One region of the Shinella sp. Sh6 genome, then DNA from elsewhere that is predicted to be linked to it. Evidence: riboswitches for the same ligand, from Rfam matches in the RefSeq annotation. Region 1 holds a riboswitch; the other holds the start of a gene.
The links. Region 1 has a riboswitch for S-adenosylmethionine ahead of ACZ5TO_RS00540 (O-succinylhomoserine sulfhydrylase). Riboswitches for the same ligand answer to the same signal wherever they lie in the genome.
Positions count from the first base shown of each region.

Region 2: another riboswitch for S-adenosylmethionine. It lies ahead of metA (homoserine O-acetyltransferase MetA); the one in region 1 lies ahead of ACZ5TO_RS00540 (O-succinylhomoserine sulfhydrylase).

Region 1 covers NZ_AP044005.1:110,626-115,681, forward strand. The annotation lists gene ACZ5TO_RS00530 (Hsp33 family molecular chaperone) at 1-261, shown strand, start outside; gene apaG (Co2+/Mg2+ efflux protein ApaG) at 445-837, opposite strand; gene ACZ5TO_RS00540 (O-succinylhomoserine sulfhydrylase) at 961-2,145, opposite strand; SAM riboswitch at 2,189-2,267, opposite strand; gene ACZ5TO_RS00545 (2'-deoxycytidine 5'-triphosphate deaminase) at 2,351-3,457, shown strand; gene ACZ5TO_RS00550 (LacI family DNA-binding transcriptional regulator) at 3,551-4,576, shown strand; tRNA gene ACZ5TO_RS00555 (tRNA-Gly) at 4,622-4,695, shown strand; gene ACZ5TO_RS00560 (transporter substrate-binding domain-containing protein) at 4,917-5,056, shown strand, end outside.
Region 2 covers NZ_AP044005.1:3,394,404-3,399,459, forward strand. The annotation lists gene ACZ5TO_RS16285 (aldose epimerase family protein) at 1-882, opposite strand, end outside; gene ACZ5TO_RS16290 (N-acetyltransferase family protein) at 974-1,426, opposite strand; gene metA (homoserine O-acetyltransferase MetA) at 1,432-2,355, opposite strand; SAM riboswitch at 2,414-2,491, opposite strand; gene ACZ5TO_RS16300 (ABC-F family ATP-binding cassette domain-containing protein) at 2,613-4,439, opposite strand; gene ACZ5TO_RS16305 (thiamine diphosphokinase) at 4,443-5,056, opposite strand, start outside.

The DNA.
Region 1 (5,056 bases):
ATGGACGAACTGACGGACCCGAATGTCGGCACGGAGCGGCTGCTGTTCCGCCTCTTCCACGAGCGGGGCGTGCGCGTCTACCAGCCGCAGCAGGTCTTCGACCGCTGCTCCTGCTCGCGCGAAAAGCTGAAGGGCGTCCTCTCCGGCCTCAGCCCCGAGGAGATCATGGAGACGGCGGACGAGAAGGGCGAGATCGCGATCACCTGCGAATTCTGCTCGACGACCTACCGCTTCGAGGCGGCGGAAGTGCTGCCGCAGTAAAAAGGGCACCCCTCATCCGGCTGCCGCCACCTTCTCCCCGCGGGCGGGGAGAAGGGGAGGATGCGAGGCTTTGCCCTTCAGTCACGATAGCGATTTGAGGAAAACGGCAAGGCTCGGTTCCTTCGCCCCGCTTGCGGGGAGAAGGTGGCCGGCAGGCCGGATGAGGGGCAATCCTGCCCGGTTTCAGTTCAGAACCCGCACCTGCCCCGGCGTATCCAGCGAGAAGGCGGGAATGGCGACGTCGAAGGCTTCGCCGTTCTCCGCCTCCATCCGGTAGCGCCCGAACATGATGCCCGAGGGCGTTTCGAGCGGGCAGCCGGAGGAATATTCGTAGGTATCGCCCGGGCGGAGCACCGGCTGCTCGCCGATGACGCCCGGCCCGTTGACCTCGTCGACCTGGCCGTTCTGGTCCGTGATGTTCCAGTAGCGCGTCACCAGCCGCACGGCGATGTCCGAATGGTTCGCGATGACGACCCGGTATCCCCAGACATAGCGGCTGTCGTCCGGGTCGGACTGATCGGCCAGGTAGTAGGGCTCTACGGTTACTTCGATGTCGCGGGTCAGCGCACGATACATGGGCAAGCCTTGAACTGATTATATTCCGCTATTCTACAGGAATGTGGCGCCGTCAAGAATATGCAAAGAAGGCATCGGCCGCCCGGCCGATGCCTTCTTGTCGTTTACCTTAATGGCGCCGGCTCAGGCCTTGATCTTCGAAAGCGCCCGGGCGAAGTCCTCGATGAGGTCCTCGCTGTCCTCGATGCCGGCCGAAAAGCGCAGCGTGCCGGAAGAAAGGCCGAGCTCGGCGCGCGCCTCGTCCGTCAGGTTCTTGTGCGTCGTGGTGGCCGGGTGGGTGATGAGGCTCTTGGCGTCGCCGAGGTTGTTGGAGATCTTCACGACCTCCAGCGCATCCTGCAGCGCGAAGGCCGCGTCCTTGCCGCCCTTCAGCTCGAAGCAGACGAGCGTGGAGCCGCCGGTCATCTGCTTGGCGATGATATCGGCCTGCGGATGGTCCTTGCGGCCGGGATAGATCACCTGGGCGACCTCATTCTGCTCGGCGAGGAAGTCGGCGAGGCGGCTCGCATTCTCCGTCTGCTGCTTGACGCGCAGCGGCAGCGTCTCGATGCCCTTCAGCAGCGTCCAGGCGTTGAAGGGCGACATGGCCGGGCCCGTATGGCGGAAATAGTCGTGCAGGTGCTCGTCGATCCACGCCTTGTCGGAGAGGACGACGCCGCCGAGGCACCGGCCCTGGCCGTCGATATGCTTGGTGGCCGAGTAGACGACGACATGGGCACCGAGGTCCAGCGGCTTCTGGAAGAGGGGGGTCGCGAAGACGTTGTCGACGACGAGCTTGGCGCCGACCTGGTTGGCGAGCCTGGCGACGCCCGCGATGTCGATCACTTCCAGCGTCGGGTTGGTCGGGCTTTCCAGGAAGAAGACCTTGGTGTTCTTGCGGATCGCCTTTTCCCAGTTGGCAAGGTCGCGGCCGTCCACCAGCGTGCATTCGATGCCGTATTTCGGCGCCAGCGTCTCGACCACCCAGCGGCAGGAGCCGAAGAGCGCGCGGGCGGCGACGATGTGGTCGCCGGCCTTCAGCTGGCAGAGGATCGCCGCGGAGACGGCGGCCATGCCGGAAGCGGTGGCGCGCGCATCCTCGGCGCCTTCCAGAAGGCACATGCGCTTTTCGAACATGTCGTTGGTCGGGCTGGCGTAGCGGGCATAGATGAAGCCGTCCGTCTCGCCCTTGAAACGGGCCTCGGCCGCCGCCGAGCTGTCATAGACGAAGCCCTGCGTGAGGAAGATCGCCTCGGCGGTTTCGCCGTGCTGGGAGCGGGTGGTGCCGCCGTGAACGAGTTGGGTTGCCGGACGCCAGGACTTGCTCATGTGATCGTCGCCTTCAAACAAAAAAACCGGCCGCGTAAGCAGGCCGGTTCGATACCCGGCCTTTTTAGCTATTTGTTTTACGTGGCTGCAAGCCGGCCGGCCAAATCACCACGGGATAACCTTGCTCTTACTGCGCGCCCGCGCTTGCGTCAATTGCCCGCATTTGGTTTTGTGCGGGGCCATTCATACGGGAAACGGTAGGGTCATGGCTTCTGCGGCGCGCAGCACGGGCATTCTGGCGGATCACGCCATTCGCGGCTTGTTTACGGCCGGCCGGCTGAAAAGCGAGGCCGCGCTCGATGCCGACCAGATCCAGCCGGCAAGCCTCGACCTGCGCCTCGGCGCGAAGGCTTTTCGCGTGCGCGCCAGCTTCCTGCCGGGCCCCTCCCATCTCGTCGCCGACAAGCTCGACCGGCTGAAGCTGCACGTCGTCGACCTTGCCGAGGGCGCGGTGCTGGAGACGGGTTGCGTCTATATCGTGCCGCTGATGGAAAGCCTCGACCTGCCCGCCGAGCTTGCCGCCTCGGCCAACCCCAAGAGCTCCACCGGCCGCCTCGATATCTTCACCCGCGTCATCACCGACCGCGCACAGGAATTCGACAAGATTCCGGCCGGCTATTGCGGCCCGCTCTATCTGGAAATCTCCCCGCGCACCTTCCCCATCGTCGTGCGCCGCGGCTCGCGCCTCTCGCAGATCCGCTTCCGCAAGGGCAATGCGCTGCTGGGCGAAAGCGAACTGGTTGCGCTCCATGCCTCCGACACGCTCGTCGCCAGCGAAACGCCGAACGTTTCGGGCGGCGGCATCGCGCTCTCCATCGACCTCAAGGGCACCGGGCCGGATGGCCTCATCGGCTATCGCGGCAAGCACCATACCTCGGTCGTCGACGTCGACCGCAAGAACCAGCACGATATCTTCGATTTCTGGGAGCCGCTGTTCAGCCGCGGCCGCAACGAACTGATCCTCGACCCGGATGAATTCTACATCCTCGTCTCGCGGGAGGCCGTGCATGTGCCGCCGCTCTATGCGGCCGAGATGACGCCCTTCGATCCGCTCGTCGGCGAGTTCCGCGTCCATTACGCCGGCTTCTTCGACCCCGGCTTCGGCCATGCGCCGGCCGGCGGCTCCGGCAGCCGCGCGGTGCTGGAAGTGCGCAGCCATGAAGTGCCCTTCATCCTCGAGCACGGCCAGATCGTCGGCCGCCTCGTCTACGAGCATATGCTGGGCGCGCCCGAAGGCCTCTACGGCTCCGGCCTCGGTTCCAACTACCAGGCGCAGGGCCTCAAGCTCTCCAAGCACTTCCGCGCCGGCTGAGGCCGGGCGCTCGGCGCTTTACATTAAAGTTAAACGTTTTTATTGTGCGCGGACGAGGAACTGCGCCGCTTTCGGCGCAAGGACGAGCTTTCAATGCCAAGACCGACGATCAAGACCATCGCGCAGGAAACGGGCCTTTCGATCGCCACCGTGTCGAAGGCGCTGAACGACAGCCCGCAGGTGCGGCCGGAAACGCGCGCCATCGTCGTCGCCGCCGCCGAGCGCGTCGGCTACCAGCTCAACATGCACGGCGTGCAGCTTCGCACCGGCAAGACCTATCAGGTCGCCGCCATCATGACCGCGCCCGGCCCGAGGCAGAACGAATGGGAAGGCGTGGAATATGCCCAGCTCCTCAGCGGCATCTCCTGGGCGCTGGAGGAGAGCCCCTACCGTGTCTCGCTCTATGCCGTGCGCAACTTCGAGGAGAGCCTCGAGACGATCCGCCAGATCGTTTCCCTGAAGAAGGCCGACGGCATCATCGTTTCCGGCACGAGGGCGGACGATCCGCGCGTGCGCATCATGCAGGAGGCGGATTTTCCCTTCGTCACCTACGGAACGACGATCCGCAACGCCCCGCACGCCTATGTCGATGCCGACAACGAGCAGATGATCCGCCATTCGGTTGCCCGCCTTGCCGGGCGCGGCCATCGCCGCATCGCACTCGTCAATCCCATGGCGGACCTCAGCTATGCGCTCACCCGCCTCGATGCCTATCGCGCGGCTCTGGAGGCGGCCGGCCTTCCCTTCGACCCGGCGCTCGTCGCGCACGGCCACCTGACGCCGGCCTTCGGGCGCGAGTGCGTCCTCTCCATGTCCGCCCTGCCAAGCCCGCCGACCGCCTATATCTGCGCCAACGAAGCCTCCGCGCTCGGCGCCTTCTCCGGCTTCCACGCCCGCGGCCTCGTCCATGGCCGCGACGCGGTGATCAACGCCACCGACGACCTCAACGTCAGCCAGTATTTCGCCCCGCCGATCACCACCTATTTCCTGCCGATCCACGAGCCGAGCGAACTGCTCGGCCGCTACATCCTGCGCCGCATGGAGGGCGAGGCCCCCGAAGCGCTCCAGACGCTGATCATGCCCAAGCTGATCGAACGCTCCGACGACCGCCTCGCTTGACACGCCTCGCGAACTGTTGAATGAGTGCGGCCTCGGCGCTGCCCTGCGGGTATGATGTAATGGTAGCCTGTCAGCTTCCCAAGCTGAACGCGCGGGTTCGATTCCCGCTACCCGCTCCAGCCGCCGCCTTTCCTTTTTTGCTGTTCCTTCCGGTGCTGCCCGCCTACGCCGTCCCTTTCGCTTATGTGGTGCAATGCAAAATAAAAACGTTTATATTTTTTCTTGAAAACGTTTTTATTCCTTGTTACCGTTTTCGTGAGGATGGGGCGGCGCCTGCGCGGCCCCAAGGATTTGTCGGGCGTTCGCCGGAGGGGCGGCGCCGACGGTTGAGGAGGAAGAGATGAGGAAATTCGTTGCAACGCTTGCGCTGGCCGTCTTCGCGGCCGGTGGTGTCCACGCCGCCGATCTCGGCGGCAAGCTCCTGAAGGTCGGGTCCGACACGACCTCGCCGCCGATGGAGAGCGTCGATCCGGCAAGCGG
Region 2 (5,056 bases), 550 kb from region 1:
GTAGTGCCGGCCGCCGAGACCGGGAACGGGAGAATCCACATAGGCGCCGGTATAGAGCTGCACGCCGGGCTCGGTGGTCGAGACCGACAGCGACACGCCGGAAAGCGGGCTGCGCACTTCGGCGACAGGGCGCTTTTCCTGCCGCGTGGCGGAAAGGCAGAAATTGTGGTCGAAGGCAATGCCGCCCTCCTCCGTCTGGCGGCGGAGCGGCGTCCAGTCGCGAAGGTCGAAGGGCGTGGCGGCGACGGGGCGGACCTCGCCGGTCGGGATGAGGTTCTCGTCGACGGGCAGGTAATGCTCGGCCGCAAGGCGGATCTCGTGGCCGAACGCATCGGCGCCGCCGTCGAGGATGAAATAGCTGTGCTGGCAGAGATTGGCCGGCGTCGGCGCATCCGTGTTCGCCGCATAGGCGACGGAAAGCGTGCCGCCGCCGGAAAGGCGATAGGTGCAGGCAATGGCGCAATTGCCGGGATAGCCGGCGCGGCCCGCGGGATCGGTGACCGTCAGGGTAACGAAATCCGGTCCCTGCGCCGCAATGCGCCAGTTCTGCCGCCCCGTGCCGTCGCTGCCGCCGTGCAGGTGCGTGACGCCGCGTTCGTTGCATTCGAGCCGATAGGCCGTGCCGTCGATGGAGAAACGCCCGCCGGCGATGCGGTTGGCGCAGCGCCCCGGCGTCGCACCGAAATAGGGGGAGTGTTCGAGATAGGAGGCAAGATCCTCGAAACCGAGCACGAGGGGCGCATCGTGGCCTTCGAGGCGAAGGTCCTGGATGACCGCGCCCCAGGTCAGCACATGGGCCGTGAGGCCGCCGCCCGCGATCGTGATGCGCTCGACCGCCTCGCCGGAGGCAAGGCGCCCGAAGATCTCATTTCCTGCACTCACGCCTGTCTCCCCCGTCCGGTCATCCGCGCGGCAACCTGCTGCAATTTTCTCCGGTCCGCAATCGGAAAAGTCATACTTTTTAGAATCCGCCTCAGAAATTCTTCTGGTAGACGATGAAGGGCGTCTTTTCGGCGATGCGGTCGTAGAGTTTTCGCGCGGTAGCGTTGAACTCCTGCGTCATCCAGTAGACCTCCGGCGCACCGGCCTCCGCGGCCTTGGCGTAGACGCCCTCGATGAGCGCGCGGCCGATGCCGGTGCCGCGCACGTCAGGATCGGCAAAGAGGTCCTGCAGGTAGCAGATATTGCCGAGCGTCCAGCAGGAACGGTGGAAGAGGTAATGCGCAAGGCCGACGGGCCGGCCGTCGAGCGTGGCGAGAAGGCCGCGATACTCGCCCTGCGCGCTCTCGCCCGTCAGCCGGGCGAAGGTGCTGGCATAGACCTCTTCCGGCAGCACCGTCTCATAGAAGGCGAGATAGGCGGTCCACAAGCGCCGCCATTCGCCTTCGTCATGCGTGTGCAGCGGGCGGATGACGACGCGGCTCATGAATATCAGGCTCCCGTTCCGATTTTCTGAAGGTCGTAGGGCGTCGTCTGGTAGATCTCGTTGATCCAGTTGCCGAAGAGCAGGTGCGCATGGCCGCGCCAGCGGTTCTGCGGCGTCAGCGACGGGTCGTTGTGCGGGAAATAGTTCTTCGGCAGCTTGATCGGCACGCCGGCCGAGACGTCGCGGAAATATTCGTCGGCGAGCGAGGTGGAATCGTATTCCACATGGTTGAAGATGTAGAGCCGGTTGCCCGCCTTCTCCTCGACCAGGCACACGCCCGTCTCGTCCGAATCGAGCAGGATCTCGAGCGCCGGCACCTTGCGGATGTCCTCGGTGCGGATCTCCGTCCAGCGCGAGACGGGCACCTCGAAATCGTCGGAGAAGCCGTTGAGATAGACCGAGGAGGGCTTGCGGTTGTGGTGGCGGTAGACGCCGAAGGCCTTCTCGTCCAGCGTGCGCTTGGGCACGCCGTGGAAGTGGTAGATCGCCGCCATTGCGCCCCAGCAGACATTCAGCGTGGAATGCACGTTGGTCTCTGTCCAGTCGAGGATCTGCTTCATCTCGTCCCAGTAGGTGACGTCCTCGTAGTCGAGGGTCTCCACCGGCGCGCCGGTGATGATGAAGCCGTCGAACTTGCGGTGCTTCACCTCCTCCCACGTATCGTAGAAGGAAAGCAGGTGTTCTTCCGAGGTGTTCTTGGCGCGGTGGCCGCCGACGCGCACCAGCGACAGTTCCACCTGCAGGGGCGAGGCGCCGACGAGGCGCGCCATCTGCACTTCCGTCTTGATCTTGTTCGGCATGAGGTTGAGCAGCCCGATCTGCAGCGGGCGGATATCCTGCCGGATCGCCACCGTTTCGGTCATCACCCTGACGCCCTCGTTCACGAGGGTTTCGAAGGCGGGAAGCGTATCGGGAATCTTGATGGGCATCTTTCACTCGATCGAAAACAAAAACCGGCCGCAACGATGTCACAGCCGGTCCACGGAAGGTTTTCCTCGCGCGGCCCTTTAGCGACTTGTTTAACGTGGCTGCAAGCCGGCCGGCCAAATCACCACGGTCTCCTTGATAGCGCTACTTCAAACGCGAATCAATCGGCGCGGCAAGGCCCGGACGCGGGCGGCATCCGGGCGGGCGATGGTCAAGCCCGAGCATGACGATAGAACGTACCGGATGACGGCAACGTCGTTCAGCCCTCCAGCTCCTCCCGCAGCATTTCCAGCTCCAGCCATTCCTCTTCCATCTTCGTCAGTGAGGAGCGCAGCTTTTCCAGGTCCGCGGCGAGCTTGTTGAAGGCGGCGGGGTCCTTGGTGAAGAGGGTCGGGTCGGCCATCTTCGCCTCGCGGGCGGCGATGTCCTTTTCCACCTTCTCCATCTCCTTCGGCAGGTTTTCCAGGGCGAATTTCTGCTTGTAGGAGAGCTTTGCCTTCGCCTTGTCCGCCGGGGCCGCGGCGGGCGCGGCATCGGAGGCCTTCGCCTTCTCGGCCTTCTCCGCCCTGCGCTTCTCCTCGATGGCGCCGCGGCGCTGGGCCATCATGTCGGAATAGCCGCCGGCATATTCGATCCAGCGGCCGTCCGGATTTTCCGGGTCGGCGGGCGCGATGGTCGAGGTGACGGTGCGGTCGAGGAAGTCGCGGTCGTGGCTGACCAGCAGCACCGTGCCGGCAAAGCCCGCGACGATCTCCTGGAGGAGATCCAGCGTCTCGATGTCGAGGTCGTTGGTCGGCTCGTCGAGGATGAGAAGGTTCGTCGGCCGCGAGAGGATGCGCGCCAGCATCAGCCGGGCGCGCTCGCCGCCGGAAAGGTTGCGGATCGGCGTGCGGGCCTGCTCGGGCTGGAAGAGGAATTCCTTCATGTAGCCCGTCACATGGCGCTGCTCGCCGTTCACCAGCAGCGTCTCGCCGCGCCCGTCGGTGAGATAGTGCGCGAGCGTGTCGTCGAGGTTCAGGTCCTCGCGGCGCTGGTCGAGCGTGGCGATCTCCAGGTTCGTGCCGAGCTTCACCGTGCCGCTGTCGGGCGCAAGCTGGCCGGTCAGCATCTTCAGGAGCGTCGTCTTGCCCGCGCCGTTCGGGCCGACGAGGCCGATGCAGTCGCCCCGGTGCACGCGGATCGAGAAGGGTGCGACGATGGTGCGCGCGCCATAGGCCTTCGTGATCTTCTCCGCCTCGATCACCAGCTTGCCGGATTCCTGCGCATCGGAGGCGCTCGCCTGCACGCTGCCCTGCGGCCCCTTGTGGCCGCGGTAGCGGGCGCGCAGGTCGTGCAGTGCGCCGAGGCGGCGCATGTTGCGCTTGCGACGGGCCGTCACGCCGTAGCGCAGCCAGTGCTCCTCGCGCTCGATGGCCTTGCCGAGCTTGTGCTGCTCCAGCTCTTCGGCCTCCAGCACCTCGTCGCGCCAGGCCTCGAAATGACCGAAGCCCCGGTTGAGCCGGCGCGACTGGCCGCGGTCGAGCCAGACGGTGGCGTTGGAGACCTTTTCGAGGAAGCGGCGGTCGTGCGAGATGACGACGAGGGCCGAGCGGGTCGATTGCAGCTCGCCTTCCAGCCATTCGATGGTCGGAAGGTCGAGATGGTTGGTCGGCTCGTCGAGAAGCAGGATGTCCGGCTCCGGCGCCATGACGCGGGCGAGCGCCGCCCGGCGCGCCTCGCCTCCCGAGAGCGACTTCGGGTCCTCGCCGCCGGTAAGGCCGAGATGCTCGAGCAGATAGGTGACGCGGTAGGGATCGTCGGAGGGGCCGAGGCCCGCTTCCGCATAGGCCGCGACCGTGTCGTAGCCCTCGAAATCCGGCGCCTGGTGCAGGTAGCGGATCGTCGCGGACGGATGGCGGAAGACCTCGCCGGACTGCGCCTCTGCAAGGCCGGCGGCGATCTTCATCAGCGTCGACTTGCCCGAGCCGTTGCGCCCGACGAGTGAGATGCGGTCGCCGGGCTCCACCTGCAGGCTCGCGCCGGCAAGCAGCGGCGTGCCGCCGAAGCTGAGGAAGATATCGTCGAGTTTGAGGATGGGCGGTGCCAAGGGTCAGGCTCCTGAAAGGTCATAGGGCCGCGCGATGAGGACGGCGCGGCCGGAGGCGAGCGAAAGGCGGATCGGGCCTTCCGCAACATTGGAGATGGTGCGCGAGGAGCCGAAGGGCAACGAGAAATCGGTGAGCGGATAACGCACATTGGAAAGGAAGAGGCCGGCGAGCGGCGAAAGGCCGAGGACGGAGAAGAGGCTGTCCTTCGGCAGGTCGATCTCGCGGGTGCCGGGCAGGAGCGGCCAGGCCTCCTCCTCGCCGGAGGTGAGCTTGATGGCAAAGCCCTCCTCCGCCAGCGAGACGGCATGAAGGAGATGCATCAGCGCATGGTCGCTGCGCTCGCCGCCGAGCGCGCCGGCAAGGACAATGCTCTTCGCGCCGCGTTCGGCCGCGGCGGAAACGGCGATCGCCCCGTCCGTCTCGTTCTTGGCGGTCGGATAGGGCTGGCGCTCGACATGCGGCCATGCGGCGAGAAGCGCGGGCGGCGTGGAATCGAAATCGCCGACCCAGACGTCCGGCGTGACGCCGAGGCTTGCGGCGTGCCGCATGCCGCCGTCCGCCGCGATGAGGCGGGCGCCGGCGACGTCCGCGGCAAGCCGCGGCGTCGCCGTGAGGG